4 regions of the Paracerasibacillus soli genome follow, and region 1 is predicted to be linked to each of the others. Evidence: riboswitches for the same ligand, from Rfam matches in the RefSeq annotation. Region 1 holds a riboswitch; each other region holds the start of a gene.

Region 1 (8,202 bases):
TACATGTTGCACCGCATCATTTACAATTGTATTGATTCTTTCCATTTTACTTACAGAATGAATCATTAATTCTGTTCCCTCTTCCGTGAGATTTTGAACAGTAGAAGAGTCCCCATAGATTTGTTCTCCCTCTTGATTTGCACTATTAATCTTAGTATTAAAACCCTGCATCGTAGTAACAAGGTCACCCGTACTATTTGCTTGTGTTTCAGAGCCAGAAGCAAGCTCTTGCATCGTGGCTGATACTTGTTCAGATCCTTCTTTTACCTCAACGGCGGATTGTGTCAACTCTTCGCTTCTACTTGTAATGTGTTTGGATGCGTTAGCAACTTGTGTCAACATTTGTTTTAAATTATCTTGTGTAATATTTACAGATTCTATCAGGAGGTGAACCTCATCATTGGATTGATAATGTAACTTGTTTTGTGATAAATCACCTTTAGCCATGCGCAACATTTGGCCCGTCACTAATTTTATCGGCGTCGATATTTTACGAACAAGTACTGTAATTGGGTAAATGCTGATTACTAAAGCTATGCCTATCACAATAAAGATTGCATATAATACTTTATGAGCTGGCTTATTAAAATCCATCATATAAGTTCCCGCAACGACAGTCCAGCCCCAATTTGATTCTGTTTCTGAATAGGATACCTTTTTTTCAATCACCTTTTCATTATCTGGTAAAGGCCACGAGAAATATGTAAATCCCCCACCATCATGTCCTGTTTCTATCAGTTGCTGTGTTGACTTTATCCCATTTGGATCGACACTTTCCCAACTATTTTGGCCTTCTAACCATGGGTGGGCAATTTGATTTCCTTCATCATCAAGTATGAACATATATCCATGTTCACCCAGATTGATCTTCTTGTTTATAGCCCGCTTTTGATCTGCATCTTTTTCGCCCAAGATTGCGACTTTTACTCTTTCTTGCGCATCTTCCAGCGAGATATTACCTTTTTCAACTTCAATATTTAAGGCTGTAATCATTTCTACTGTCATTTCCACACTATTTTTTAAATTGGTTTCACCAAGATCATTTAAGCTTTTAGTACTATTTGTATAACTAAAATAGCCTAAAGCAGATAATGGTACGATTAATAAAAGAACAGATATAAATACAAGCTTCTTTTTAATCGAATTTAATTTCAATATGTCCATTATGTAGACTCCCTTCATGCTGATTGGAAAAGGATCGCAAGTAATTCTCACTTAAAAATGTACTCCCTTTCATTATTTTTAAAAGAAGTATTTTATTTGCTATTCCTTTTACTCGCTACTCCTTATATCGACATAAGTAACATATTGTGTTGTAAATATCCCATTAAAATATAGTTAAATTTCATGTGAATAATGGATACATTAAAATGATTACTATTTATGTGTGAAATTAATCATCTTCACAATAAAAAAGGGGCTAGGACACAAAGGGTTCATCCTCGTTTAACTACTAAAATTGATACCAACTCTAATAGTTAAGAGGTTAGACCTTTGGCTTTGTCCTAGCCTCCATCATTTAAAAGTAAAATGAGGATACCCATTTTGCAAGTGTTGCTGCGATAACTGCACCATACGTCCCTACAACATTCCCTAAAATCCCCATTAACAATCCGACGGGGGCTAATGAAGGTTGGAAGACCGAAGCAACAACTGGTGCTGAGCTTGTCCCACCGATATTTCCTTGAGAACCAACTGCTACAAAGAATAGTGGGGCCCTTAGTAATCGAGCAAATAAGAATATAACGAGAACGTGAATAGCCAACCATACTACACCAAGTAAGACATATTGTGGTGCATCTAGTACATAAGCAAGATCAGCCTTCGCGCCAATTGTTGCAAGTAGCATATAAATACCTGCGTAACCGACTTTACTTGCACCGTAATTTTCTAGTTTTCTAATCGGTGTAAAGGAAAAGATAATCCCAACAGCAGAAATAATCATAATCGTCCATGTGCCGGCAGATAAGACGGATGTTTCGGGTAACAATTCCGAAAAACGCCTAATGATATATGATACACCAAATCCAACACCCAACATTGCGACTAACTGTGGTACAGCAAGTGGACGGGAATTTTCTTGAGAAAATTTAGCCATCTCTTCATTTACTTCTGCAATAATGGTGTTATCAGCTTTATTCCATTTATTAAACTTATGTTGGAATCCAGCTAAAAAGATCATAATACCCATCCAACTGTAACCAACAACTGTATCTACAACAATGATAGGTGACAATACATTGTGTGGCGTTCCCGTTGCCTCAATCATTGCAGCCATATTGGCACTTCCACCTATCCAACTTCCTGAAAGTGCAGCAACACCTGTCCAAGCTTCTTCTGGTAATAAAGGTTGGAAAATTGCTAAAGCTATTGGTCCACCAATAATAACACCAAGTGTCCCTGCAAAAAACATCATGATTGCCTTTGGTCCCAATTTTAATGTTGCCGGAACATTTGCAGATAATAGCAATAATAATAGACCAAACGGCAAGATATAGGTTGATACAAAGTCATATAATGTAGATTGATCCGGAATAATTCCTAAAGTAGTTGAAATCATTGGAATGAAGTATGTCCAAATGAGTGGCGGAGCATAGTGGAAAAACTTCTGCAAAAGGCGGTTTTTGGATTCTCCTAAAACAAAAACAAAGCCAACTACCGCAGCTAAATAAGCAAATATCGCCATCGGCTCTTGAATGAGCGGGGCTGTATACAAATATCCCATTTCATACCTCCTCTGTTTATCTTGTTGTCATAAAATGTAATATGGGATTAATAAATTTTAACATGAATAAAAAAGATATGTCATTTATTTTAACGAATCATTGATTTTACATGTTGTTGAAAGGCCTCTACAAATTGCTTTGGCGGAGTTTTCACATAATACGAAAATACACCTTGGATTGTATGTAAATAAAGCAATCCACTATTTTTGCTGGACATGCGGTAAGACATATCTCTTATTTCCTCAATAGAGAATTGCCGGTGTTTCGTCTCAACACGATTCGTATATAAACATATTTCCCGATGATGTTCAATCTGTCTTTGCTCAATAGACGTAACTTCTCTTTCGATTTTGAAGTACGCATGCTTTGCTAACAACATGTATTTTCCCCTTCTTTACAATAAACTTGTACTATATTTTAACAACACTTAGTCATTAAAATATAGTACACTCTTTATAAGATCGGACCAATCAAAGCTTTATTTATTACTTCACCTTATTTAAGACATTTTTAAGTGTCGTGACAGATTGATCAAATTGACTTTTCTCTGTTTCATTTAGGTCTATTTCAACAACTTCCCGAACGCCTGAACGATTAATAACGGTTGGTACTCCAATATATATATCACGGTGTCCATATTCCCCTTCTATATATGTTGAAGTCGTTAACATACTATTTTCATTGTTTAAGATTGCTTTTGTTATTCGTACAAGTGCCATACCAACACCATAATATGTTGCTCCTTTTCTTTCAATGATATGATAGGCTGCATCACGTACTTGCATAAATAAGTGATCTAATTCTTCCTGTTTAATGAGTGGGTTTCTTGCTAAATACGTATCAATTTGCTCCACCCCAATTGTTGCACGACTCCATACAGGAAGCTCTGTATCACCATGTTCACCAATGATTAGCGCATGTACATTTCTCGTATCGATATGAAAATGTTGTCCCAAAGTATAACGTAATCTTGCAGTATCAAGGACTGTTCCTGAACCGATAACTCGTTCTTTTGGTAACCCTGATTCCTGCCAAGTGATATATGTTAAAACATCAACAGGATTTGTGGCAACTAAGAAAATACCTTGAAAATGATGTTGCATCACATCAGAAACCATTCCCCTAAATAGTTTTGCATTTTTTTCTACTAAATCTAATCTTGTTTCGCCAGGCTTTTGTGGAAGTCCTGCAGTGATGACGACAATATCCGCGTCTTTGCAATCTGCATATGTTCCATTCCAAACTTTTGTTGGGCTTGGAGCAAATGGCATGCCATGACTTAAGTCCATCGCTTCACCTTCAGCCTTTGCCTCATGAATATCAATCAATACTAATTCTTCCGCGACTCCTTGATTCACACATGCATACGCATAACTACAACCAACTGCACCCGTCCCAATTATGACGATACGATTCACTTTTTCTCTCATCATCTGCCTGCTCCTTTCCAAACCTTTTTAAAATTAGCAGCAGGGATCGTCACATTTCTCCTACTAGTTCGTAATGAACGCATTAGGTTTCTAGTTGTTGATTCCCCACTTATCATACTTTAAACCTCCTCGAATTCTTGAAATGACGGACTTACGCATGAAACTATGATAAATAGAACATGTATATTTACATCTTTCCCTCCATACAGACTAGCAAAAGTGATATAATTATTTTACTATTTTGCTTATTCAAGGAGAGGTTAAGATAATGTCACACACGCCTTTTATTTTATTTTCCTTTTCACATCTGATTGTGTTCGTTTTACTCTTCTTATCCTTACTTTATTTACATCGAGCTACTCATTTACGACAACGCAACTTAAAACGATATGAACGTTATTTTGCACTCATTTTATTAGGTCTGGAAGTTGGTTACCATGGCCTGCAATTTGCTCAATCCAATTGGACACCACAATATAATTTACCGTTAGAGTTATGTAGTTTAACCTTATTTGGGGCAATTATTTTATTATGGCGGCCAAATCAAGTGCTATATCAATTTGTATTTTATGCGGGTATTGCTGGGGCGATACAAGCATTAATTACTCCTGTAACTGATTACGGCTTTCCGCATTATCGATATTTCCACTTTTTTATCACACATTGTGGCATTATCATGACAGCATTTTATTTTACTTGGGTAAAACGAGGATACCGTCCAACCCTAAAAGGTATTGGTCAAACAATGCTTATATTAAATATCCTTCTGCCTATCATTTTATATCTCAATCACATAACAGGTGGAAATTATATGTTCTTAGCAGAAAAACCACCAAGCGGCAGCATACTTGACCTCCTCGGCCCATACCCATGGTACCTACTATCACTAGAGATTGTAGCAACCACCATGTTTCTCACCCTACTCCTATTATTCAAGTGAAACATGGGGACGGTTCTCCTGTTTCATTAGCAAAGAATCCGTCCACATTTTTATTATTATTTCAAAAAGGGTATTGACTTTTTAGAGAATAGCCTATAGACTAACATCTAACATTAAGAAATGTATTAAAAATTAAATATTTGTACCACTTTCTTATCAAGAGAGACGGAGGGAAGGGCCCTATGAAGTCTCGGCAACAGATTCTTTTAAAATGGAAAACTGTGCCAAGTCCCACAAATGCTATTGCTGCATTTGAAAGATGAGAAAGAGATGGTTTCTTACATAGAATCCCTCTTTTTCTTATCAATTAAGAAAAGGAGGGATTTTTTCGTGCAACTTTTAAAGAATGTGACACAAGGAGTAACGTCACTGCCACCGCTTGTGTCCATAGTGTAAAACAGCAATATTTTGGAAAAAGGCGAACGGTTCAAAACATTTGAGGAGGACATCATATGATCGAGTTTAAAGATGTTTCAAAAACTTTTCATCTCGGAAAACGCGAAGTGCAAGCTGTAAAAAACGTATCCTTAACAATTTCACAAGGAGAAATATTTGGGGTTATTGGATTTAGTGGTGCTGGGAAAAGTACATTGCTACGTTTAGTCAACATGCTGGAGCGCCCAACCTCTGGAACTGTATGGATGCACGGGGTAAATATTAGCACATTATCCGCAAAAGAATTACGTGCAAAACGCAGAAACATCGGGATGATTTTTCAAAACTTTAATCTATTTAACGCTCGTACCGTCGCGGGGAACATAGCATATCCATTAAAACTAGCTGGATATTCCAAGCAAAAAATAGCCGAACGAGTGAATGAATTATTACAGTTTGTCGGACTTGAAGATAAAGCAAAAGACTATCCCGATCAATTATCGGGAGGGCAAAAACAGCGGGTAGGTATTGCAAGAGCACTCGCCACTTCACCAGACGTGCTCATTTGTGACGAAGCAACATCAGCACTAGATCCTGACACGACAAGTGATATTTTACGATTACTAAAAAAGGTCAATCGTGAACTTGGCATTACGATGTTACTTATTACACACGAAATGCACGTTATCCAGTCCATCTGTGACAAAGTCGCCGTTATGGAAGACGGAGAGGTTATTGAATTCGGCAACGTATTTGAGACATTTACAAATCCGCAACATCCAACGACAAAGCGATTTATTAGTTCCGTGCAACAAGACTTACCGTCCCAGGAAGTTCTGAGAGAATGGCAAGATAAATCAAATAACAGCAAGCTTTATCGCGTTATATTTACCGGTGAAATTACAAATAATCCCGTATTATCACAAGTTACGAAACGACATGACGTAGATTTTAATATTATCTATGGTTCTGTTCAAGAATTACAAGCACAATTATTCGGAAATTTACTCGTATCATTCACTGGCGAATCCGCCAACGTAAACCAAGTACTCACAGAACTAAAAACGCTTGTACAAATTGAGGAGGTGAACATTCATGAAAGTTGATTGGACTACATTTTGGCCTCGCATTGTTGAAGCAACAGGCGAAACACTCACAATGGTTATTGCAACCTTAATCTTTGGTTCCATTATCGGGATAACTTTCGGCTTACTACTCTTTGTAACAAGAGAAAATCATATTTTAGAAAATAAATTCGTGTTTCAAATATTAAATTTACTAGTAAACATGATCCGACCTATTCCTTTTATCATTTTCCTTGTAGCAATCTCACAGCTTACAAGGCTCGTGATTGGAACAACTATCGGAACCGCAGCAGCCATTTTCCCAATGACTATTGTTGCAAGTTTTACAGTTGCGAGAGTAGTAGAAAACAACTTAGTAAGTATTGATCCAGGTGTCATTGAAGCGGCTCAGGCAATGGGGGCAAGTCCCTTACGCATTATATTTACAGTATTAATTCCAGAAGCACTCGGACCACTTATTTTAGGACTGACATTTGTTTCAGTTGGCTTAATCGACTTTTCTGCAGTCGCAGGTACAGTTGGAGGAGGTGGGCTTGGTCATGTCGCAATGACTTATGGCTATCAACGATTTGATGGAAGTGTCATGCTCGTTACAGTTCTCATTTTAATTGCAATGGTCCAACTGGCACAATGGCTCGGAAATACATTATCAAAGAAAATCATGCGCAGATAAAGCATGTCAACAGGCAAAAAAGCTCGCATAAACGATGCCTTGTTCATCCAGGGACATCCGTACCATTTAAATTATTTACTACCTAGTTCGTACAGAATAAAAAACTTATTTTGGATAAGAGGAGACATTTACATGAAAAGATTATTACTTCTAAGCATTGCTATTTTAACTATATTTACAATTTCAGCCTGTTCCAGTTCGAAAGCAGAAGGACCAGGGGATGATAAAGATAAAATACATGTCAAAATTGGTGTCAATGGTGCTGACGGTGCACAGTGGCCAATCTTAAAAGAAAAAGCAGCAAAAGAAGGAATTGAGATTGAACTCATTGAGTTTGCTGATTATACACTGCCAAATAATGCACTAGCTCAAGGAGATATTGATATGAATGCTTTCCAACATATCGCTTTTCTCGGCCAATATGTAAAAGAAAGCGGTAATCATATTGTGCCAATTGGTTCCACCATGTTAGCGCCAATGGGGTTATTCTCCGAAAAGATTGATGATGTATCTGAAATAAAGGCAGGAGATAAAATTGCAATCCCAGATGATCCTTCAAACCAAGCTCGGGCATTACGCCTTTTAGAAAGTGCGGGCCTACTTGTACTTTCCGATGACTTTGGTCTGTTTGGAACACCAACAGAAATTGCAGACAACCCATTAAATCTAGATATATTACCGATGACAGCACAACAAACACCACGTGTACTACCTGATGTAACTGCCTCCGTTATTAATAATGGGGTTGCAGGGCAAGCAGGCTTCTCACCTATTGAAGATGCGGTATTTATTGAAGATGAAACAGATGATAACATTCATCCTTACGTCAATATCTTAGCCGTACGAGAGGATGACAAAGACAACAAAGCATACAAACGAATCGCAGAGCTTTACCAAGAGGAAGATATTGAAAAAGTCGTGAAGGAAGATACAAATGGCGGTTCGTTTTTAGTGAAATTAACAGCTGAACAAC
Region 2 (8,202 bases), on a different contig from region 1:
AGGAAATTAGCAATAAGGTTTATAAAATGTCAATAAAATATAACAAACTTTCAACGAACCTCTGAACTTTGTCCGAGCATCTCTACATATTTACAAACTTAAAATTTGACGTGTACTTTTTATTAACTTTAACGCGTACTCTTACAGGAAAGTCTTGTAAATATAAATGGATATAAGTACGCTGAAAATGTGTATCCCAATGGATTGTCATGACATAAAAAAATAAGTCTAGTCAAGGCAGTCGAGTGCTCCTTGGCAAGACTTATTCTACATTGCACAGTCGCACTTCTTTTTAGAAGGCGTGTGTTCAATCTATACAACGCTTCTCTCCATAGAGTATTGTTAAAAGGAAAAACATTGTAAAACTAATCAGTAATACCATGCCACCACCTATGTAAAAAATCAGTACAAAGATATCAGGTAGATGGAAGGGCTTTAAATATTGCAGCCACATTCCTACTGACAATCCGATTGAACCAATAATTGCTGACCACACATGCAGTTTAGCTAGCATATTCACTTTAGGGTAAAATACTTTATAGTATAGCGCCCATGCAAATATAGTTAACCAGCCTCCAACCAAAATATGGGTGTGAATCGGGCGAAATGCATTTGACCCTGAACCTGCCATATGTGTACCTAACAATACACCAATAACTGCAAACAACGCTGAAAATCTAAGTAATAGCTGACTGTAGTTATTCATATAACCCCTCCGATAGTCAATATGTATGTTCATATATTACTTCAAGATGATGAATCACCTATGAATATGAGGTTATCCTTTCGGTAAGTACACTGTGAAAGTTGAACCTACATTTTCTTCACTGTCTGCCTCGATTCGACCACCATGTAATTTCACGATCGAAGAGACGATAGATAATCCCAAACCGGTACCTTCAACTGTACTTGTCCTTGCAGAATCTTCCCGATAAAAACGATCAAAAATTCGCTTTTGAACTGCTTGAGATAGTCCTATACCAGAATCTTGGAAACGAATTTCAATTTCCTTTTCCTTTTTGATAATTGATATGTCAATGCTACCATTTTCTTTATTGTACTTGATGGCATTGGTTAACAAATTCTCCCATACATTATAAAGTAATGCAGGATCTCCATTTATATCTATGTCAGGCATAGAGTAGCTAATCATGATCCGCTTTTCATTAATAGCCCATTGATGATTAAAAATAACTTCTTTTAGTTGATCTGACAAAGGATACGTTATCTTATTTAAAAGATCATCCCCTCGGTCAAGTGAAGCAAGTAGTAATAACTGTTTTGTGAGGCTTGATAATCGATTGATTTCATTGTTAATAATCGAAATATAATGGGATTTATCTTCCTCACTCAACGTATCCTTTTCCAGTAAATGGGAATACCCTTTTATATTCGATAATGGTGACTGGATATCGTGGGTAATATTTGAAATAAATTCGCTCTTCATTTCATCAAGCTTTTCAAGTTGTTGCGCCATATTTGTAAAACTAGTTGCTAGTTTTCCTATTTCATCTTTTCGATTTATATCAAGTTCAATGGAAAAGTTCCCTTCGGAAAGATCTTTTGTAGCTCGTGTTAACTTCGAAATAGGGTTAACTAAATATTTCGCACTAATCCAAACGAAAATAATGCTTAATACAATTGTTAAAGCAAGCAACCAGGCAAATAGAATGTGCATTTCATTAAAAAGTAATTTAATATTTGGTCGAATAAAAAGCGCATATTGTTTGTTGTTATGCTCTAGCGGTACCCCGATGGTATTTGTTAGTTCGTTTGCAAAAAAGCCTGTGACAAATGTTTCTTGGGGGAATTGCGCAATCCCGTGGTAAACTTCACCATTTAATACAAGTTCAATTGTTTGATTAGAAAGTGTTTTGTCCCGAAATGGGTCACCGAAAAATGTCTTATTTCCTTCTTTATCTGCTAAAAAAATTTGATATCCAACAGCTGATATATTTTCTAAGTAGTGTTCAAGATGAATATGTTGTTCGTGATTAACGTAATTCGCGATATCTAGTGCAATTTTTGTATTTTTTTCATCGTTATAAGGCTTTAATTTTTGTTGGTAATAAAAATTGGAAAACATAAAGGAAAGCAAAGTGCTCACAAGCATAATTGAAATGGTTGTGAGAGCGAATTTAACATAAAGCGTCTTCACGATTATTTTACCTCCAAAGCATACCCAACACTGCGTATCGTTTTAATATGAAAGTCACTTGTTATTTTCGTAAAACGTTCTCTTAACCGTTTTATATGTACATCAACCGTCCGCTCATCACCATCATAGTCGAATCCCCAAATTCTTTCGATTAAATGTCCACGTGAAAATACTTGCGAGGGGTGTGAGGCAAGGTAAAAAAGTAATTCAAATTCTTTTAATGGTAATAAAAATGATTTATCGTCAATTTCCACTACATAATTTTTTTTATTAATAACAGTCGATCCGAGAGTAATAACATCCTCGGTATTTTTTTCATAACGGCGAAATAACGCTTTTATACGGTACAGGAGTTCCTTTGGCTCGAAGGGTTTCACAAGGTAGTCATCTGTTCCAGAAAGGAAACCTTTTTCCTTATCTTTAAGTTGGTCTTTCGCAGTCAATAATATGATTGGAATATCGTAAAAGTTACGAATATCCTTCGTTAATTCATATCCATCAATAACCGGCATCATCACATCAACAATGGCCATATCACATGGGTTTTTTTCTAATAAATTTAGTGCTTCTTGCCCATTTTCTGCTTTCAAAACGTTGAACCCTTCATCTTTTAAGTAAACCGATACTAAGTTCAAGATATTTTGATCATCATCAACAACAAGTATAGTAGTCATCTGTATCTCTCCAATCAAGAAGTATTATTCAGCAAAGTATATATTTTAGTAAGGATCTTTTATTCTATCCTATTACAAAAATATGAAGAGAGTATGAATTTGCAAGTAGAGGATATGTTATATTTAGTTATTGCCATATGGTGTATAGTTAAACGAAATGGTTTTTCATATGTTTTGGAATTAAAAACTGAAGGCAACACAATCCGCCGGGAAGTGGATAAAAGTGACATACTGTAATGAAAAATAAAAAAGGCGGAAAATTTCCCACCTTAATTATTAGAATAATTGTATAGATGAATCGATCTTACATAAAAACGTAATTTAAATAATTTCCAGTTCGCTCTTTTATAACTAATCCATTCTCCTTTAGCTTTGTCCACATATACTTGTCCAAAGCGTATGGAGATTTAGATTGTAGCTGTGCTAACTGTGAATTTGAAATGAGAATGATGGAAGTCTGTTCACTATTTTGAACTGAAATAGCATAGCTTTCCTTTTTAATCATTTTTACCTCATATGTTTCGTCCCATTCTTGAAGTTGTCGCTCCATTACCTTCATTACATGGTGTAAATATTTTTCTCCTTCTTGATTTTTAGCCATATAACCACGAATAAATCCTGTTGTATTCATTTGCATTCCTCCTATTATTTTTCAATAGGTATCAAGACCATTTGCAAAAAAGTAAAAGCGAGCAATTAACGAGACATAAACTGTGACGCGGCTTGCTGTGAAAATATTCCCAAACAAAGGTTAGTTTAGCTATCATTGATCGTGACAAGGCTAAATGTATCCTAAGCAGAGTAGGCCAATGTTGGTCGGTATTGCCCTTAAAGATATCCAACATTAACTGTTCGCGCAATAAAAAACCCTTTGCAGCAACTGAATGCACACAAAGGGTTTATAGCACCGTTCGTTATCATCCAAAGCAAGCTTTGCTGGTAGGAGCACCTTACCTTCTAGGTAGGTTGCTGTGAAGTCTTAGAGCCAGTACTCTCGTTCACTCTTGATAACCATATTAAATTATTTTTATTATATCATAATCACATATGAAACTAATATTATTTTGCCTCGAATCTTAATGATTTTTTTTAGGAGAAAAAGGTAAAAATACTTGAAAGGTTGTTCCATTTCCCATTTTACTCGTAACTTCTATTCTCCCTCCATGTGCTTCCACAATGGACTTTGTAATGGATAATCCAAGGCCAGAACCACCAGATGTCCTTGTACGTGAAATATCTGCTCGATAAAATCGATTAAAAATAAATGGAAGGTCTTTGCTATCTATTCCGGCGCCATTATCTTGAATAGTAAATCTGTTTGAATCATTTATTGCATCAAGTGATAGGTGAATAACTCCAGTCTCCGGGTCTGTATGTTGCACAGCGTTATAAAATAGGTTTAGAAAGACTTGCTTTAATTTATTTGGTTCATAATATCCATATCGTTCTTCGGATACTTTAACATAAACTGTACGATTTCCTGCTAATACATCAAGTTGTGAACGCATTTCTTTTATTATTTTTGTCACATTCACTTGGGAAACTTGTAAGGAAGGGGCTTGATCCAGTTTAACGAGTGTAAATAAATCTTCTACTAACTTAATAATTCGCTTTGATTCCCCTTGCATACTATTTAATGCTTGATAAAGTTGTTCGGGTTGATTAGCTGCACCTCTTAATAAAACTTCAATAAAGCCATTTATAGATGTAAGAGGCGTTCGTAGTTCGTGAGAGGCATCTGCAATGAAACGTCTCATTTGTTCCTTTGTTTCTCTCTCATATTCAAAAGATATTTCAAGGCGCGCTAACATCGCATTAAAAGATTCTGCTAATCGATCAATTTCTTCTTGACCTTGTTTAACTGGAAGACGTTCCGTTAAGTTCTCGACATCTGTCTTTTTCACTACGTCGACGATTGTGGATAAAGGGACAAGAGTATGTTTTAAAGTACGTAAATAGATTACAAGTCCACTGGTTAAAGCAATAGAAGCGAGAACGATAAAAGTTAATAATTGTTGTAACAATATTTTTTTGAGTGGGGCAGTATTTGTACCTAGCTGTAACGTCAAATCAGCTCGATTATGACTTTCATGTGGACCTCCTAATGGTCTAAATACAACTAACTGTTCTATACCTTTGCTGTTTTCTCTAACGTGATATGCAATCCGATGTATACTTTCGTTATGTTGTAGCATCTTGAGGTATTCCTTTTTAGTAAAAATGGGAGCGGCAACACCACTATTACCTAGTATATCTTGATAATTTCCGTTTGTATCAATAATGGCCAGGGACATACCTTGGTAAAACAAAAAAGGTTGATTAGCAGGTAGGGGATTATCCTTCCCCTTAGGTTTCGTTGATTTGCTTTCTTCATTTAATAGTAACTCTAAAGGAAGTGAACCAAGTTTATCGTTCAGTGCATTTGCTTCATTTTGATAGAGGAAATCCCTCATAATCCAATATTGTACAATGCCTATCAGTAGTAAGATGATAGCTAAAATAAAAAAAGTTCGCATGAGTAGTTGTTTTTTTAAAGAGTAAGGCGATAGAATTTTTTTAAGCATGTTTTCACCTACAAGTCCACTCGGTATCCGGCGCCTCTAATCGTCCGAATAACTTGGTAGTTTTTATCGTGTAACTTATCGCGAAGTGAACGGATATAAACTTCTACGATATTTTCATCACCTTGAAAGTCATATCCCCAGACCCGATCTAAAATAGTCGCTTTACTTAGTACAATGCCATGATTCATGACTAAATACTTTAAAAGCTCGTACTCAGTGGGGGAAAGATGAAGTGTTTGATTGAGATAAGAAAACTCCTTTTTTCGATCATTCAACTTAAAAGGTCCGTAAATCACTTCGTTAAAAAGGTTAGGGAACTGATTGCGCAGCCGTGCATGAATTCTGGCTAATAATTCTTCGAAACTAAATGGTTTTGCGACATAGTCATCAGCACCAATATTTAATCCTTTTACCCGATCTTCTACATCATCTTTTGCTGTTAGCATGATGATGGAAGTTTGTGCACCACTTTTTTTCATTAAGCGGCAAACTTCAAAACCATCCATTCCCGGCATCATGACATCGATGACTGCAATGTGTGGCTGAAATTCATGTGCAATATTGATTCCTGTTAATCCATCCAAAGCTGTTTTCACGATAAATCCTTCGTTTGTAAGGCCTAACTCCAAAAACTGCAAAATATGTGGCTCATCATCTATTAAAAGTAATTTGGTACCCTCAATTGTTTTCATTTTTTATACCTCCGAACATCTTACAAATATTATCTATTAAAAAGCTGAAAGTTAGCTGAAAAATGTATAAGGCCAAGCTGAATAAAAATTTCTTTATTATTATAACCCCAATTTGTAGTGATAAGTAGATTTTCAGTAAACATTCAGTTTGTTTTCAAGGCCATTTCAGATTGGTGTTACATAATACGGTTATGGGAACTTTAAACGAGCTTACAGCAAAGTTTGTTTTCATTTTATTAGGGAGTAGGTGTCGGACATGATGTGATTGAAGTGGAGCAAGAAGAATAAACTGATTGATACTGGTAATGAAAGAATATAACAAAAACAAAAAAACATCCTTCATAGCATATGCAAGAGTGGATATTTAATAGGAGAGAATCGAAAATGAAAAAATGGATCTGGTTAATCGTTAGTGTGCTTGTAATTGGGGGTTTTGGCTTTCAATGGTATAGCTCTACAAAAAACAGTAAAGAAGATATTCATCAGACTCGAACTGCAACAGCACAAAAAGGAAAATTAGAAGTAAAAGTAAGTGGTTCTGGAACGGTAGAGGCGGTAACTAGTAAAGATATAAAAGCCGTAGAAGATAATGATGAAATTGACGAAGTGCTAGTTTCAGTAGGTGATAATGTGAGTAAAGGTGATGAACTCATCACATTTACTGATGGTAGTGATCCAATTACAGCTTCTGTTGCGGGAACAATTACTGATGTGTCCGTTGATGAAGGGGATAGGGTTCAAAATGGAACAGTATTGGTACATTTAAAAAACTATAGTAATTTACAAACGGTCATACAAGTGGACGAATTGGATGTCATGAAAGTTAAAAAGGGGCAACAAGTAAGTCTACAAGCTAGCGCCTTCCCGGATGATACTTTTTCAGGTAAAGTAACGAAGGTTGCGAAAGAAGGAAACTCTGAAAATGGAACAACGACATTTGATGTAACGATTTCCATTCAAAAACCAAAGGAATTAAAGGTTGGCATGACGATGGAAGCAAGCATTGTAACAGAAAGTAAAGCTGATGCATTATACGTGCCATCTGACGCAATTTATTCAAACGGGGATAAAAAATATGTTCATCTTATCTCAGATAAAAATAGCGAAAACGATACGAATACAAATTTTGAAGAAGTAGCCGTTCAAGTGGGACTCGTTACAGATGAATACGTGGAAATAACAGATGGGGTTTCTGAAGGTAATATGGTAGAGTTACCACAGCTTTCAACAGAAAGTACATCTACAAATAAACAGGAGAATATGATGAAAGACATGAATGGAATGCCTGGCGGAGGAATGCCCCCAAGTAATGGACAAGGACGAGCAGGTGGAAGAGGTGGCATGAATGAGTGATGCGGTTATTAAAGTAGAAAATCTGATGAAGTCATATGAATTAGGCGGTGAAACAATTCATGCATTAAATCATATTTCCTTTAACATACAGAAGGGCGAATTTATAGCAATTATTGGGCCCTCTGGTTCTGGTAAATCAACATTAATGAATATGATTGGTTGTCTGGATCGACCAGATAGTGGTTTGTATTTATTAGCGGGAAAAGATATTGGAAAAATGGATGATACAAGTTTGGCAATCATTCGTAATCAAGAAATCGGATTTATCTTTCAGAACTTTCATTTGCTATCGAAGCTGACAGCGTTAGAAAATGTGGAACTCCCGATGTTATATGCGGGTGTTCCGACACAAGAAAGACGAGAGAGGGCAATGTCTTGCCTTGAAATGGTTGGGTTATTAAATCGAGCAACTCATATGCCGATGCAACTATCGGGAGGGCAACAACAAAGGGTTGCGATTGCAAGAGCGCTAGTAAATCAGCCAGCAATTATTTTGGCTGATGAACCTACGGGTGCACTTGATAGTAAGACGAGTAAAGAAGTGCTCGAATTAATGAAGGATTTAAATAAAATAGGTCATACCATTGTTTTGATTACACATGATCTTGAAATTGCTAAACAAGCGGAGCGAATGATAAGCATTCAAGATGGAAAATTGTTAGAAAATGGAGGTGTATTATTTGAAAATGAACGAATCTTTAAAGATAGCGCTACGAAGTATTAAAGGGAATAAGTTACGGGCTGCACTTACAATGTTAGGA
Region 3 (8,202 bases), on a different contig from region 1:
TTCTTGCCAAAAGACAACCTGTAATGGAACCGAAATCTCTACATTTTTTGGTACGTATACAAAGATTCCACCATTCATTAATGCAGCATGTAAAGCTGTCAAACGATGCTCATCAATAGAAACTGCATCTTTCATATAATAACGTTTCACAAGCTCCTCATGTTCATTCAAAGCTGTGAATATATCAGTGAAAATAACACCTTTTGCTTTCAATTCATCACTTAATGTTGCATAAGCAACTGTTTGATTACGTTGAATTAGCAAATTCTCAGGTAAATGTTCAATATCAAAGTAATCCTTTAATTCTTCTGGTAAATGTTCAAGTGATGTTAACTTTTCACCTTCACCAAACTCATGCTTGAAACGACTGAAATTCCAACGGTTAATATTCGTTTTATCTGGTTTTGGCATTTCTAGTGTTTCAGCTTGTTCTAAGGCTTGAAGGCGCAATTCTTTCATCCAGTCTGGTTCATTTCTGTCCGCCGAAAACTGGTTAACATAGTCCTTGTTATACGGCAGTTTTGTTTCAACAGTCATATTACCCCTCCTAACCTTATGCATTTTGCTCGACAACTTCGTCTTGAATACCTAACTCTTCTTTAAGCCACTCGTATCCTTCGTCCTCTAAACGTTTTGCAAGTTCAGGTCCGCCAGATTTTACTACACGGCCTTGCATCATAACGTGAACATAATCAGGCTCTATGTAATTTAGCAAGCGTTGGTAGTGTGTAATCATGAGGCAACCAAAGCTTTCATTACGCATTTTATTGATACCTTTGGAAACAATCTTTAATGCATCAATATCTAGACCAGAGTCAATCTCATCTAAAATTGCAATTTGTGGTTTCAAAAGCATTAATTGAAGAATTTCATTACGTTTTTTCTCTCCACCGGAGAAACCTTCGTTCAAATAGCGTTGCGCCATGTTTTTATCAATTTCTAGATCGTCAAGTACGCCATCCATTTCTTTAATAAATTGCATTAAAGGAACCTCGTTACCTTCTCCACGAAGTGCATTCATTGATGAACGTAGAAAATCAGAAGTTGTTACACCGCTAATTTCACTCGGGTACTGCATTGCAAGGAATAGACCTGCACGTGCACGTTCGTCAACTTCCATTTCTAGCACGTCTTCACCATCAAGTAAAATGCTACCACTTGTCACTTCATATTTCGGGTGACCCATGATTGCTGAAGCTAGCGTTGATTTTCCTGTACCGTTCGGTCCCATGACCGCATGGAATTCTCCACCTTTTATCGTAAGGTTTACACCTTTTAATATCTCCTTATCTTCAATAGAAACATGAAGATCCTTGATTTCTAGTGTTGATGCTGCCATATCGATACCTCCAAATACTATTGTTATAGTGTATTGAGAAAATTTATATTCATTCTCAATTTATTCTCATTATAATCTTAAAGCATTTCAAATTAATTATCAACTTTTTGATGTCTCATGCTTTCACACAAAAAGTTTCTGTTACATATGATGATAACACATTTAGAGTATGCGCATACATCAAAATACTTCTTTCTGAGTTTTAACTACATTCTTTGATTCTCATTATCATAGAAATTCCTTAAGATACAAACAAAAAAAAACTGACACTCTCGTATGGAGAGCATCAGAATGGTTTTCTCTAGTATATCGATTGTACTTTACTTATTTATCTCGGAATTTGGTTATTTATTTCTGCAATTAAAGACTTACTTTTTTCATAATCTTGTTGTCGACGCTTTTCTACTACTAACCGTTTATGAAAAGCTGTGCCATATTCCTCATACCCCATTTGATGCGACTCCTGCATCGCTCTTTCCATGTCAGACGTAACATTCATTTTTAGATCACTATGGATAGTTGATCATCCTTTCGTTTTGGTTACGATATAAAGCGTAACACGAGACGAAGGGATTACTCAAACTGGAAATAATGCTATTCATTCCTGTAGTGATTCATTTATAATACTAGTAAATCAATAACTTGAATTTTTAACCACTTTCTCCTAATTTCTATGTTTATCTTAGCAATCCCCTACTATTTTCCATCTACAGGTACAATTGCCCCATTATATTCCTTCAATATAAAGTCTTGTATTTCTTTTGAATGTAATACATCTACTAATGTTTTTAAAGCTTTGTTTTCTTTATCTTCAGTACGGACTGCAATAACGTTAACGTACGGTGAATCTTTATCTTCAATAAATAATGCATCATTTAATGGACTTAATCCAGCTCCAATTGCATAGTTCGTATTAATTGCCACAAGCACATGATCTTCCGAATTATAAAATTCCGGTAACAATGCAGGCTCATAATCAGGTGAGAATTTTAGCTTTTTAGGATTTTCTACAATATCATCAAGTGTAGCATTCGCCTTATCAATTCCATCTTTTAACGTGATCAATCCATTTTCTTCAAATAAAGATAAAATTCGGCCGTGGTCTGCGACAGAATTACTCATAATAACTTCTGTATTATCATCAATATCATCCAAACTGGCTATGTCCTTTGAATATACACCTAAAGGCTCTACATGGATGCCATCAATATAGTCTAAATCATATCCGGTTTTCTCTTTTGTTTCCTCTAAAAAAGGGATGTGTTGGAAATAGTTAGCATCTAATGTACCATTAGCTAAATCATCATTCGGGAATACGTAGTCTTGATAAGGCTCAATTTCTATTTTTATTCCTTTTTCTGCTAAAATAGGTTTTGCCTTTTCTAATATTTCCGCATGCGGTTCACTTGAAGCTCCGATTACTAATTCAACCTGCTCTTGGTTATCACTTTCATTTTTTGCCGATTCTGATTTCCCTTTGTCTTCATCTTTCCCTGTTCCACATGCAGCAAGTGCCAATACGAGAATAATAGATAAAATTGCAAGTAATTTTTTCATTTATATTTCCTCCATGTCGTTTATTATCTTTTATCTAACTTATTTGAAATATAGTCTCCAATTAACTGAAAAATAAATACAATGACAACAATTGATATGGTACAAACAAATACAACATCATAGTCTCGGCGTTGAAAACCAAAATAATATGCATAATTCCCTAATCCACCAGCTCCAATTACACCTGCCATTGTTGTATAACCAATTAATGCGATTGCTGTAACGGTAATTCCCGAAACTAGCGCAGGCATGGATTCTGGTAATAATACCTTCAATATAATTGTTTTAGTTTTTGCTCCCATTGCTTTAGCAGCTTCTACCACCCCTTTATCCACTTCTTTTAAGGCTATTTCTACGAGCCTGCCATAAAATGGAGCAGCCCCGATGATTAATGCTGGTAATGCAGCGTTTGGACCTCTGATCGTTCCTACTAGCACATTTGTTACTGGAATTAATAAAAAGATCAAGATAATAAATGGAATTGCACGAAACACATTTACAAATGCTGCTACAATAAAATGAATATATTTATTTTCCCAAATACCATCTTTCATCGTAAGATAAAGTAATAATCCGAGTATCAATCCAAAAATAAATGTTCCAATTAATGCAAGAATTGTCATGTAAAATGTTTCATATGTAGCGAGCCATAGTTCATCAAATTTTACGTTCTCTAATCCGTTAAAGTTCATGTTGTAAAACCTCCACTTCTACCGAGGTCTCATTTTTTATGAACGCAATAGCCTTCTCCATTTCTCCTGTTTCTCCAATGAATTGTACATATAGCGTTCCGTAAGCCCCCAATTGCGTTTGCGTTATTTTCCCTTGTAAAATATTAATATCTACTGCAAATAGTTTTGCTAGCTTACTAATTAATGTTTGATTTGTAGTTTCTCCTACAAAATGTAAGCGAGCAATTTTAGCTGTTGGGTTCGCTTGAAACAATCGCTCGAAGTCTGTTTCCTCGTCTTCTATGCCCATCACTTGTTGTACAAACTTCTTTGTAACAGGTTGTTTCGGTTGTAAGAAAAGATGAAGTACATCACCTTGTTCCACGACTTTACCATCTTCCATGACGGCTACGCGGTTACAAACCTTTCGAATGACGTGCATTTCGTGTGTAATCATAATAATTGTTAAACCTAGTCGTTGATTAATGTCCATTAGTAAATCTAGTATTGCATTTGTTGTTTCAGGATCTAGTGCAGAGGTTGCTTCATCACAGAGTAGTACTTTGGGACGATTTGCTAATGCTCTCGCAATACCAACACGTTGCTTTTGCCCGCCACTTAATTGTGATGGGTACGCATTCTCACGACCACTTAATCCCACTAGATTGATAAGTTCCTGTACTCTCTGTTTTATTTCTGCTTTTGGCACATTGGCAATTTCCAATGGGAATGCTATATTTTCCGCAACAGTTCGTGACCAAAGTAAATTAAAATGTTGGAAAATCATGCCGATATCTCTTCGGGACTTTCTTAACTCTTTCATATTTAAACGAGTAATTTCTTGATTATTAATCATGACTTTACCAGTTGTAGGTTCTTCTAATCTATTTAATAAACGAATAAACGTACTTTTCCCTGCACCGCTATACCCAATTACCCCAAAAATTTCTCCCTGCTCGATATCCAATGTAATTTCATCGACTGCCGAGATGGACTTTTCTTTATCTGTAAAAACTTTACTTAACTTTTCTATTTTAATCATCGGGATACCTCCTTATAAAAAGCCAGCCAATTAAAAACGCCTTTCTGCTAGAGAACAGAAAGACGTGTATATTCATCTTCGTGTTCCCTCATCTTTCAAAGCATATGCTTTGTAGGAATTAGCACCGTTTTAGAATTTACTTCTAAAGGTTGCCGCGGTTTCACAGGGCCTTTCCCTCCACCGCTCTAGATAAGAGACTTTCGTACTATATAAAATTATAAATTTCATTATACGATTATTAATTCTATTTGTCAAACTCATCTGCAAATAAATGCTTTGCGTATTTTACAAGATAAGTGTATATATTTGCGACAGACTGAAAAGCATATACTTTTTCCTTGATTTCACCATGATCTATAATAAAAAGACAAGGTACACTTTCAATCTTGTTCTCTTGCATAAAATTAGGATACAAGGAAGCATTCATTTCGTAAAAAATATCTTGATTGTGAGTTCTTTCAATCTGAGTTAGGATTGATCTTGCCACATGACATGTTCCACAAAATGGCGTATGAATGTAAAGTAGTAAATGCTCTTGTTTTAATGTATCTTCGGTTATTGGTTTCAAAATATCACCTTGCTATGATAAAAAAATTGGATTTACTGAAATATCTTTACTTGCTAATAAGGTAGCTAAAACTTGTTCCGGTGTTGTCGCTACTTCTTTAAATTCACTATTAATATAGATATGTTCCGCATGTGGCAATTCATAAGCTAGTTGCTTACGCAATTTCATACCAGATTGATCCTCATCCACTAGGATATAGACGTCCTTATTGTCTAAATCATGCGTTTCTAACATTTCATCAAAGCGTTCAACACCAAATGTACCATTCGTACAAATGATCTCCAATTGCTCTGTAATAATTTTTCTGATTTGCTTTTTATCTGTTAAACCTTCGACGATAATCACTTTATCTGATTCATTTGAATCCATTATATGCACCTCTCCGAAGACTTTTCAAAATTAAAGCAGGCCATAAACCATTTTGCGCAATAAGGCTGACTCTATGTAGGAGTCAGCCTTATATGATTATATCATGTATTAGTCGTCTTCTTTAATCATTTCTTCATATTGTTCTGGAGACATTAAATCATCAAATTCTGACTCGTTAGATGGTTCGATAACAATCATCCAAGCTTTTTCATATGGTGACTCATTTACAAGTTCTGGACTATCTTCTAACTCTTCATTAACAGCAACTACTTTTCCGCTTAAAGGAGCATAAAGTTCAGAAACTGTTTTAACAGATTCTACACTACCAAATGGCTCATCAGCTTCTACCTCTTCGCCCACTTCAGGTAATTCTACAAATACGATATCCCCAAGTTCATCTTGGGCAAAATCTGTAATTCCGATTCTCACTTGATTGTTTTCCTTTTTTATCCACTCATGTTCTTCTGAATAAAATAAGTCCTTTGGTAAATTCATTTTCATCCCTCCATATGTATCTTTCCACTTTAAATATACCGTTAAATCCATATAAATGCTAGTATTACATCTAGTACTATACATGCAATTAAAGGATTATTTATCCTAACCAAACTTCTGTGAATTGATCCTCTTTAAAGCCAACTGTTACATGTTTACCATCTGTTACAATTGGTCGTTTTAAGAGCATGCCGTCAGATGCTAACACCTCTGCCATTTCTTCTACAGACATTTTAGGTAACTTCTCCTTCATATTAAGTTCCCGATATTTTTTCCCACTCGTATTAAAAAATTTCTTAGTTGGAACATCTTCCATTCCCATCAGTTCGAGTATTTTTTCCTTTGATGGCGGAGTTTCTACAATATGTATACTTTCAAAATCAAGATTATGTTCTTCTAACCACTTTTTCGCCTTTTTACAAGTACTACAGTTAGGATACCAATAAAATTCCAATTTCATCATACATCTCTCCTTCTAGCAACATCTTAACATATTCCCTTGGTTGCTTGAAATAAGACAATATCCAAAAGCAATATTTGCATCAAAATAATGCATTAACAAGTTAATCTTGGTGGTTTTGCGATTATTTGTTTTTTGATTAATATGTCAAAATTCTATTCGTTGATGTGTCAATGCTGAACTTATAAATAAAAAGGATGTAGAATAGAAAATGGATTGTGTTTATACCTCTATTATTCTTAATAATTTACACTATTGCAATTACGACTGTTTCCGCATATAGTGGTAGTTATAATTTTGAAATTAGATCAAGTGTAGTTAGACCGTATACTCACAAGCTAGCAAAGAAAAAGACAACAAACGATGTAAGTGCACGCGCCTTCATATTCAGGTAAGAGTCATCCATCAAATGGGAGAACGTACAAAGATGATTTTAAAACTGTAAGTAAAGAGACTTACAGCGTTCAAGTAAGTAAGTCGACAGGTTTATGGAGAAGTTGCCAAGGGCAGTGGCAAAATAAAGCAGTAAAATCATTTCTATAATAATATTAATTCTACTATAAATTACAAAGGGTGTTATACATGATTTCAGCAGTCGAAATATCTAAAAGTTACTCGGCAACAATGAAAGCTCTCGTAAAGACAAGCATCCAGATAGAGCCAGGTACGGTCCATGTCATTATGGGAAAGAGTGGTTCGGGAAAATCAACACTATTAGGCGTATTGGGTGGGTTAATTGAGCCTTCAAGCGGTAGCGTCCGCATAAATGGTAACGATTACTATTCCTTATCAGATAAAGAAAGAGCTCGTATTCGCAGCGCAAATTTTGGATATATTTTTCAGTCCTTTCAATTAATCTATGAACTTACTGTGTACGACAATATTGTCATGCCTTTACATATTACGGGACAAGAGATTCATGAAGCGATGGTCTATGATCTACTGAAGGACTTAGAAATTCAACAATTTATGCATTCATTTCCGAATGAATTGTCTGGCGGACAGCAACAGAGGGTGGCGATTGCACGTGCCATCATTCACAAACCAAAAGTGATTTTCGCTGATGAACCTACAGGTAATTTGGACTCTGAAAATGCTAACAAGATTATCCATATGTTAGTTAATCTTTGTAAAAAATATAACACAACATTATTAATCGTTACACACGATGAACATTTATTAGCAAATCCAGATCGTGTCTTATTTCTAAAAGATGGTCGAGTAATCGAGGGGGAACAATGAGAGCAACAATATTATTTACATATGCTTGGAAGTTTTTATGGAATGATAAGAAATATTTTCTTTCTGTCATTGGTGCATTAACAATTTTCTTTAGCTTCATCACGATTACGAGTAGTATGTTACAGACGTATGTGGATGCAGAAAAGGAATTAGCTTATGCAAACTATGGTAACCACTCCTTCATCATCTACTCGGATGAACAGCTAGATTCTGCAGAAATAGAATCAAAGGATTTTATTTCCACTGGGTTAATATATACATTAGGATTAATAGAGAACTTTTTCGATCAGAATATTGACGTAACAATTGGAGCGATGGATCAAAATATATTACACCAATTCAAGTTAACAGATGGAAAATACCCGACAGCAAATAATGAAGTGGTAGTAGAGAGATTTTTGTTAGATTTATATAAGGAAAACAAACATTCCCATACAGAACTACCAATTACGATGGATG
Region 4 (8,202 bases), on a different contig from region 1:
AATAATACGATCGCTCATAGAAATTGCTTCACCTATATCGTGCGTTACAAGTAATGCTGTTTTATGGTAGTTTTTTAGTAATGTATATACGAGATCTTCAAGTTTAAGTTTTGTTTGATAGTCAAGTGCAGAAAATGGTTCATCTAGTAAAAGAATTTTTGGATTCGTAATAAGTGTTCGAACGAGTGCAGCTCTTTGGCGCATCCCTCCGGATAATGAACTTGGATATTTTTCTGAAACATCAGGTAGACCAACCTCATCTAATAACATTAATGCTTCTGATTTCGTACTTGTAGTTAGTTCTTTACGAATCTTTGGACCGAGGAGAATATTATCGATAATCGTTTTCCAAGGAAAAAGGTAGTCTTGCTGTAACATATAACCAATTGTCGTATCAGCATGTCGAAGCGGTTGCTCATTTAGTAAGACACTGCCCTCAGTCTGTGATATGATGCCGGCAATAATAGATAGTATCGTTGACTTACCACATCCGCTCGGTCCTAATAAAGAGATAAATTCCCCCTCTTCAATAGAAAATGAAATATCTTCTAATGCTTTTGTATAGGTATATTTTGAAAAATAATGGTGAGAGACTTTATCAAGTGTCAAAAAGGACACGATATCTCCTCCTATTCATTCATAATATCTTCAGCAATTTTCGTATTCACAAGTTCTTCGTATGGTGCGTCCCCAGGGAGTTCCCCGGCTTCATCCATAATATTTAGCAGGTTTTCCCAAGCAGTTTCTTCAAGTATAGGATCTGTTGCAAAAGAATCTTGGTTCTTATAACGTTCAATCGACGTTGCTAGAATATCAAGATCGGTGTCTTCAAAATACGGCTGAATTACTTTTGCTATTTCTTCCGAGCTATTTTCCGCTACCCACTGTTGTGCTTTATAAATTGCTCTCGTAAATTTCTCGATATGTGTAGGGTTTTCTTTTAAATAACTATCCTTTGTCATAAAAACTGTATAGGGAACTTCACCAGATTCTTCACCAAATGAGGCAATGACGTGCCCCTTACCTTCCTTCTCAAAGACACTAGCCGTTGGTTCAAATAGTTGCACAAATTCAGCATCACCGGATACAAAAGCACTTGGGATATTGGCAAAGTCTATATTTTGTAAGAGTTCCAAATCTTGATGTGGATGAATATCATGCTTCTTTAACACAAATTCCCCAACCATTTGTGGCATGCCGCCTTTACGCTGGCCTAAAAAGATGCTTCCTTTTACATCATCCCATGTAAAATCAGGCTTTGGTTCTTTTGCAACGAGAAAAGTACCATCTGTTTGGGTAAGTTGTGCAAAATTTACTGCATGGTCTTTTGACTCTTGGGCATACACGTAAATCGAGGTTTCAGAACCAACTAATGCAACATCTGCTCCGTCGGATAATAAAGCAGTCATTGTTTTATCTCCGCCCCAAGTTGTTTGGAGTTCAACATCTAATCCTTCTTCTTCAAAAAATCCCTTCTCTATTGCAACATATTGTGGCGCATAAAATAATGAACGTGTTACTTCAGCTAATTTTATTGATGTATGTTCTGATCCATTTCCGCAAGCACTAAGGAATAAGACAAATACGATTGATAACAAGATAAATAGTTTGTTCCTTTTTAACATCATATTACCGTCCCTTCGTTTATGGCGTTTCAAAACAGTTTATGCTGCCCAGAAAAATGTGTGAATGCCTATGTGTATTTTTTTGATTAAGCAAATTTTAGTTTCTTTAACATCGGTAGACAGGGACTGATAAAAGTTGAATGTAAGACTGCTGAAAGTGATGAATCATAAGTTCGATAAGCATGAGATTATTTATCAAGTGTTAAAAATGTGCTTTACGTGTCAAGAGGGCATATAAGATACTGCGACATCTAAGTAGCATACGGCGAATAAGGTTATCTCTATATATATTTAGGTATAAGAAAAGCCGACTATGAGTTTAGTCGGCTTTTCGTGGCAACATAATGTGCCATCGTAATATATATTACTCCTCTTGGGATGAGGTAACATGTTTATAGGCGATAAATTGGTCCCGCCTTGACAATTTCTTCACTAACATGCGTAAACTTTTCAAAGTTTGCATGAAATTCCTCGGCTAACTTTTGCGCTGTTTTTTCATAGGAATCTTTATTTTCCCATGTTTGCTTCGGAATAAGTACCTCGTCTGGTACACCAGGTACATGAAGGGGAATGTGTAAACCAAAAATATCATCTTTCATTGTTTCCACCATATTTAATTCTCCCTCTAAAGCAGCATGGACCATTGCACGTGTATAAGAAAGTTTAATTCGTTGACCGACACCATAGGATCCGCCAGTCCAACCTGTATTTACGAGAAATACGTTTGCCTGATGTTGATCAATTTTTTTACCGAGCATTTTTGCATATGTTGCTGGTGCAAGTGGTAAAAAAGGTGCTCCAAAGCAAGTTGAAAATGTTGCTTGTGGTTCAGTTACACCGCGCTCTGTTCCTGCAAGTTTACTCGTATAGCCACTTAGGAAATGATACATTGCTTGTTCCTTTGTAAGTTTACTTATTGGAGGCAAAGTGCCAGATGCATCCGCTGTCAAAAAGATAATTGTGTTTGGATGTCCAGCTACACTTGGCTTAACAATATTATCGATATTTTCTAATGGATAAGCTGCACGCGTGTTTTCGGTTAATGTAACATCATCATAGTCAGGCGTCCGCGTTACCTTATCTAGTACAACATTTTCTAGTACAGAGCCAAACCGAATTGCATGAAAGATTTGTGGTTCTTTCTCTTCTGATAGTTTCACGCATTTTGCATAACAGCCACCTTCAATATTAAATACACCATTTGGACTCCATCCGTGTTCGTCATCACCAATTAATTTACGATAAGGATCTGCAGATAGCGTCGTTTTTCCGGTGCCTGATAAACCGAAAAATAAAGCAACATCGCCTTCCGCCCCAACGTTTGCAGAGCAATGCATGGATAGTACATTTTTTTGTGGTAATAAATAATTCATCACAGAAAAGATTGATTTTTTAATTTCACCTGCATATTCTGTCCCACCAATTAAAATGATTTTTTGCTTAAATGAAATGAGAACGAACGCTTCTGAATTCGTCCCATCGACTGTAGGGTCTGCTTTAAATGTTGGTGCTGAGATAATTGTAAAATCAGGTTCATGCTCAGCTAATTCAACCGCAGTTGGGCGAATAAACAACTGTTTTGCAAACAGATTATGCCATGCAAACTCATTCATTACACGTATTGGTAAACGATATTTTTCATCTGCTCCCGCAAAACCGTTAAAGACGAATAACTCTTCTTTTTCTTTTAAATGGTTGGTTACTTTCATAAGCAATTTTAAAAATACATGTTCATCTATAGGTTTATTTACTGTACCCCAATCTACTGTTTTCTCCGAAATTTCATCGCGTACGATAAATTTATCCTCTGGGGAACGACCTGTATACTTTCCTGTCGTCGCTTGAACTGCACCGGTTTCTGATAAAACCCCTTCTCGGCGTGATAAGATTTTTTCAATAAGTCGGGGAACCGACAGATCCTTTTGTAAATTCGTCTGTTGTGCAAATTCGTCGATTAAAGATGTTTGTTCCACCATTTTCATTTTAATAATAACCTGCCTTTTAATATATTTTTTAAATGTAATATAAAGGTATGTTAATTTCTAAAATCTGATTAATAGTATAACACATTTACTGAAATAGTCCATACTATATTAGCTGATTTTTGTATGTATATGTAAGATGCATGTAAAAGTTGACATAGGCCTTTCATTTCGTTACCATAATTTTGAGCGGATACTCTTATTCAGAGTCGGTGGAGGGATAGGCCCTATGAAGCCCAGCAACCATCACTTCCTATGTGAAAAGGTGCTAACCTAAAGCAAGGACATGTCCTTGAACAATAAGAGAGAAAGGCTACATATATCCTTTCCTCTATATTATAGGAAAGGTTTTTTGTTTTCTACAAGTGGCATAATAAATATATGATTAAGAATTAGAGATCCGTACCATACCCTTTAAGGAGGATTTAGCCACATGGCTAATAATCGTCGTTTATTTACTTCAGAATCTGTTACAGAAGGTCACCCTGATAAAATATGTGACCAAATTTCAGATGCTATTTTGGATGAAATTTTAAAAAAGGATCCAGCTGCAAGAGTTGCCTGTGAAACAATGGTTACTACTGGGCTTGTACTTGTTGCTGGTGAAATTACAACCACTACCTATGTCGATATCCCAGCTATTGTGAGAAAGACAATCAAGGATATTGGTTATACACGTGCAAAGTATGGATTTGACGCCGAAACTTGTGCTGTACTTACTGCAATTGATGAACAATCTCCAGATATCGCAGGTGGTGTCGATCAAGCTTTAGAAGCGAGACAAGGTAAAATGACAGATGCTGAAATAGATGCAATCGGAGCAGGGGACCAAGGATTAATGTTTGGTTTTGCCTGTGACGAAACTGCTGAGTACATGCCTTTACCAATATCGCTTGCTAATAAGCTAGCAAAAAGATTAACTGATGTACGAAGAAATCATTTACTTGACTACTTAAGACCTGATGGGAAAACACAAGTAACTGTTGAGTATGATGAGCAAAATAAGCCAATTCGTATTGATACGATTGTCATCTCTACACAACATCATCAAGATATTACAAATGAGCGTATAGAAAAAGACCTCATTGAACATGTGATTCAGCCAGTTGTTCCAGCTCATTTATTAGATGAAGCAACTAAATATTTGATCAATCCAACTGGGCGCTTTGTTATCGGTGGACCACAAGGCGATGCTGGACTAACAGGACGTAAAATAATTGTTGACACATATGGTGGCTATGCACGTCATGGTGGTGGTGCTTTTAGTGGAAAAGATGCTACCAAAGTTGACCGCTCTGCAGCTTATGCGGCAAGATATGTTGCCAAAAATATTGTTGCGGCTAAACTAGCAAAAACTTGTGAGGTACAGCTAGCATATGCAATTGGTGTTGCAGAACCTGTATCTATTGCTATTAACACTTTTGGTACTGGTATTGTTGATGAAGAACAGTTAGTAAATGCAGTACGAGAGTTATTTGATCTACGTCCGGCTGGCATTATTCGTATGTTAGATTTACAAAAGCCGATTTTTAAAGAAACAGCAGCATATGGACATTTTGGGCGGGAAGATGTCTTGTTCCCATGGGAAAAAGTCGATAAAGCGAATCTGTTAAAAGAGTTAATCAATATTTCATAATATAGAATAGAGGTTGGGACATAAGGGTCTGAATCCCTCGCTTAACTACTGTCACAATAGTAAAAGAAGTATCGCACTTCATACTAAATGTAGTAGTGGAGGGGTCTGACACTCTGATTTGTCCCAACCCCTTTTTCTTTTATTATTTACCTAAGTTTGTTTCATTTTTATAATAGATTCCTTTTTCTACGTAAGATTTTCTTATTCGTTCCATATCATGATAGTCCTCATCCGTTAGTGTGCGGACTACTTTTGCTGGGCTACCAAATGCCATCGTATGAGGTGGAATCTTTTTGCCGGGTGGAACCAAAGAACCAGCTCCGATATACGCACCCTCACCTATTTCCGCACCATCTAATATGATTGAGCCCATTCCGATTAAAGCTTTTTTACGAATAATAGCTGAATGTAAGGTAACTTGATGGCCGATTGTAACATCATCTTCTATCAAAACAGGGAGATTAGGGCTTTGGTGTATCATTGTTAAATCTTGAATACTGACCCGTTTCCCAATTTTTGTAGGTGCAACGTCTCCCCGTATTACGGTATGAAACCATATACTTGAATATTCATCAATTTCTACATCACCAATAATGTCCGCGTTTTTAGCAAGGAAAACAGAATCGTGAATTTTTGGATGAATATTTTTATAGTGGTGTATCATTTATTTAACTTCTCCTTTCTTTTTTGAATCGCGACTACAAATGGTGGATTATTTTTTTGATTAATAAATTCATAACGTAGCACATGATAAGCGGATTGATCCAGTTGTTTCACAAAGGTGATTACATTTTCCTTTTCCTCTAAACCACCTTCATGTCCATAATAAATGACTATGACAACTACACCATTTGTTTTTAAGTAATCCAAAATTTGTTGGATTGCCTGTAAGGTGGATTCAGATTTCGTAATGATAGTTTTATCGCTTCTTGGCAAGTACCCAAGATTAAAAATTGCCCCAGCAATCCCGTGTTTTTGTTCCTTTAACAGATATGTAGTAACACGTTCATGACCATCATGAATAAGCTTAACATTTTGACGGGCCTCATCGATGAGCCGTCTTTTTGTACTGTCTATCGCTTGTTTTTGGATGTCAAAGGCTAAAACTGTACCAGAATCTCCAACTAGATTGCTTAAAAATATCGTATCATTTCCATTACCACATGTCGCATCAATGACAGTTTCTCCAACTTGGACGGCATCTGCTAGGAGTTGATGTGAGAATTGCAAAATATTTTTTATCATAAATACTTCCCCTCGTTTATTTTAGTAGCCTAAGTTTAGCATGGAATAATTACGTATCAAAATATATTGTTATTTTACTAGTTATAGTGTACTATCTAACTATAACACTAATACAGAGGTGAAAATATGAGTCAATCAATGAAGGGGTTATTATGGAAAGAATGGCGTATGATGCGGAGTTTTTTTATTGGGATGATTGTACTTTGTACTGTGCTTTTTATATTTATGAGTATGAATAGTGGCGTTTACGAAAGTTTAGTTGGAATGATTACGCTTGGATTGATTATTATTCCGGCAAGCTTATTATTTAGTTTAAATATGGAAGTAAACAACATACAAAACTTCTTACATATACCGCAACCCGCACACAAACTTATCCTTGCGAAAATCTTATACAGTATGTTCATTTCCATCTTGTACATGGGATTTCTTATTATGCTTTTAACTGTTATGGATGCGATATATGACAACACTGTTTTTACATTTACTGGCGCAGTTTTATATTATGGATATATTTTTTTAAGTCTAATTATTATTTCTATGTTTCCTGCAGCAATCTTATTGTTTATGTGGACGGTGCATCAAATATGGAAAAAATACATTCATACGTTAAGTATTGTAGTAATACTAGCTCTGCTCTTCATATTTGGGAAGTTTGAACGCTTCATGAGTGAAACAGCATTTTATCAGACCTTTACACATTGGGGTAAGGTTTCGATAGCAGGTTTGATACCTGATGGAGGCGGTAGTAGGATAAATGGTGAATTAGTGATAAGTAATGAATTATTAATATTTCACAATGCTTACGTGGGGACATTTATTTTTTATGGCTTAATTGTAATTATATTGTATGTGTTTTCTATTCAATTAATGGAACGTCGAGTGGAGGGATAAAGTTGCCATCCATGTCGTCGTTTAATAACTATGAACCGATTTATAAACAATTAATGGACCGCATTTGTAGCGATATTATACGTGGGTCTCGTCAGGCGGGAGAAAAGTTACCTTCTGTTCGGGAATTTGCCGTCGATGTTGGCGTGAATATGAATACTATTCAACGCGTTTATCAAGAATTAGAAAGAATAGGGATTGTGGAAACAAAACGAGGTCAGGGGACATTTGTAACAGAAAACATAAATGAGATTGATCAGCAACGGACAGTTATGAAAAAGCAATATGTGAAGGAATTTATTCGAAATATGAAAAGCATGGGATATACCGTAGAAGAAATGATGGAAAGTATTCAAGAAGTGGAGGAGAGTAGGGATGATTCAAATCGATAATGTTTCGAAACGCTATTCACTTAGAAAAGCACTGGACAATTGTACGGTTACAATAAACAAAGGGAAAATAATTGGCATTATAGGTGAAAACGGAAGCGGAAAGACTACGCTAGTTAAAATATTAGCTGGATTAATGAAGCCTTCTAAAGGAGTTGTGCGAATAGACGAGAAATTAGTCAATCGTCATATTGGAGAGCGTGTTGCATTTCTTTCTGATCGTGAATATTTTTATGATTATTTTTCGATTGAGCAAGTGATTCATTTTTATGGTACGCAATTTCCAGATTTTAATAGAGAAAAAGCAATAGAAATGCTTAGTTTGATGAAAATAGATCAAACTAGAAAAATATCCCATTTATCAAAAGGTAATAAAACACGTATCAAAATTATTGTTACACTAGCTAGGGAAGTACCATATATCATTGTAGACG

Evidence for each region. Region 1 has a riboswitch for S-adenosylmethionine ahead of ACFFIS_RS05755 (methionine ABC transporter ATP-binding protein). Riboswitches for the same ligand answer to the same signal wherever they lie in the genome.
Region 2: it holds a riboswitch for S-adenosylmethionine, as region 1 does, so the genes downstream of both, ACFFIS_RS06855 (hypothetical protein) here and ACFFIS_RS05755 (methionine ABC transporter ATP-binding protein) in region 1, are expected to answer to the same signal.
Region 3: it holds a riboswitch for S-adenosylmethionine, as region 1 does, so the genes downstream of both, ACFFIS_RS09125 (methionine ABC transporter ATP-binding protein) here and ACFFIS_RS05755 (methionine ABC transporter ATP-binding protein) in region 1, are expected to answer to the same signal.
Region 4: it holds a riboswitch for S-adenosylmethionine, as region 1 does, so the genes downstream of both, metK (methionine adenosyltransferase) here and ACFFIS_RS05755 (methionine ABC transporter ATP-binding protein) in region 1, are expected to answer to the same signal.

What each region holds. Positions count from the first base shown of each region.
Region 1 covers NZ_JBHLWL010000017.1:168,738-176,939, forward strand. Annotated here, with positions in the region: gene ACFFIS_RS05730 (methyl-accepting chemotaxis protein) at 1-1,164, opposite strand, end outside; gene ACFFIS_RS05735 (DUF819 family protein) at 1,520-2,725, opposite strand; gene ACFFIS_RS05740 (hypothetical protein) at 2,815-3,105, opposite strand; gene ACFFIS_RS05745 (L-lactate dehydrogenase) at 3,212-4,156, opposite strand; gene ACFFIS_RS05750 (YwaF family protein) at 4,425-5,096, shown strand; SAM riboswitch class I at 5,247-5,362, shown strand; gene ACFFIS_RS05755 (methionine ABC transporter ATP-binding protein) at 5,549-6,577, shown strand; gene ACFFIS_RS05760 (methionine ABC transporter permease) at 6,567-7,229, shown strand; gene ACFFIS_RS05765 (MetQ/NlpA family ABC transporter substrate-binding protein) at 7,362-8,202, shown strand, end outside.
Region 2 covers NZ_JBHLWL010000022.1:36,831-45,032, forward strand. Annotated here, with positions in the region: gene ACFFIS_RS06840 (hypothetical protein) at 308-706, opposite strand; gene ACFFIS_RS06845 (sensor histidine kinase) at 779-2,158, opposite strand; gene ACFFIS_RS06850 (response regulator transcription factor) at 2,161-2,832, opposite strand; gene ACFFIS_RS06855 (hypothetical protein) at 3,137-3,463, opposite strand; SAM riboswitch class I at 3,744-3,846, opposite strand; gene ACFFIS_RS06860 (sensor histidine kinase) at 3,909-5,396, opposite strand; gene ACFFIS_RS06865 (response regulator transcription factor) at 5,405-6,088, opposite strand; gene ACFFIS_RS06870 (efflux RND transporter periplasmic adaptor subunit) at 6,473-7,441, shown strand; gene ACFFIS_RS06875 (ABC transporter ATP-binding protein) at 7,434-8,165, shown strand; gene ACFFIS_RS06880 (ABC transporter permease) at 8,128-8,202, shown strand, end outside.
Region 3 covers NZ_JBHLWL010000026.1:8,407-16,608, reverse strand. Annotated here, with positions in the region: gene sufD (Fe-S cluster assembly protein SufD) at 1-537, opposite strand, end outside; gene sufC (Fe-S cluster assembly ATPase SufC) at 554-1,339, opposite strand; gene ACFFIS_RS09140 (YuzK family famiily protein) at 1,668-1,808, opposite strand; gene ACFFIS_RS09135 (MetQ/NlpA family ABC transporter substrate-binding protein) at 2,036-2,896, opposite strand; gene ACFFIS_RS09130 (methionine ABC transporter permease) at 2,920-3,588, opposite strand; gene ACFFIS_RS09125 (methionine ABC transporter ATP-binding protein) at 3,578-4,609, opposite strand; SAM riboswitch class I at 4,695-4,805, opposite strand; gene ACFFIS_RS09120 (thioredoxin family protein) at 4,854-5,177, opposite strand; gene ACFFIS_RS09115 (toprim domain-containing protein) at 5,190-5,546, opposite strand; gene gcvH (glycine cleavage system protein GcvH) at 5,655-6,041, opposite strand; gene ACFFIS_RS09105 (arsenate reductase family protein) at 6,142-6,501, opposite strand; gene ACFFIS_RS09100 (ABC transporter ATP-binding protein) at 7,084-7,743, shown strand; gene ACFFIS_RS09095 (ABC transporter permease) at 7,740-8,202, shown strand, end outside.
Region 4 covers NZ_JBHLWL010000026.1:72,928-81,129, forward strand. Annotated here, with positions in the region: gene ACFFIS_RS09435 (ABC transporter ATP-binding protein) at 1-618, opposite strand, end outside; gene ACFFIS_RS09440 (ABC transporter substrate-binding protein) at 630-1,625, opposite strand; gene pckA (phosphoenolpyruvate carboxykinase (ATP)) at 2,018-3,601, opposite strand; SAM riboswitch class I at 3,804-3,913, shown strand; gene metK (methionine adenosyltransferase) at 4,041-5,243, shown strand; gene ACFFIS_RS09455 (gamma carbonic anhydrase) at 5,386-5,907, opposite strand; gene mnmM (tRNA 5-(aminomethyl)-2-thiouridylate-methyltransferase MnmM) at 5,904-6,488, opposite strand; gene ACFFIS_RS09465 (hypothetical protein) at 6,615-7,382, shown strand; gene ACFFIS_RS09470 (GntR family transcriptional regulator) at 7,394-7,771, shown strand; gene ACFFIS_RS09475 (ATP-binding cassette domain-containing protein) at 7,755-8,202, shown strand, end outside.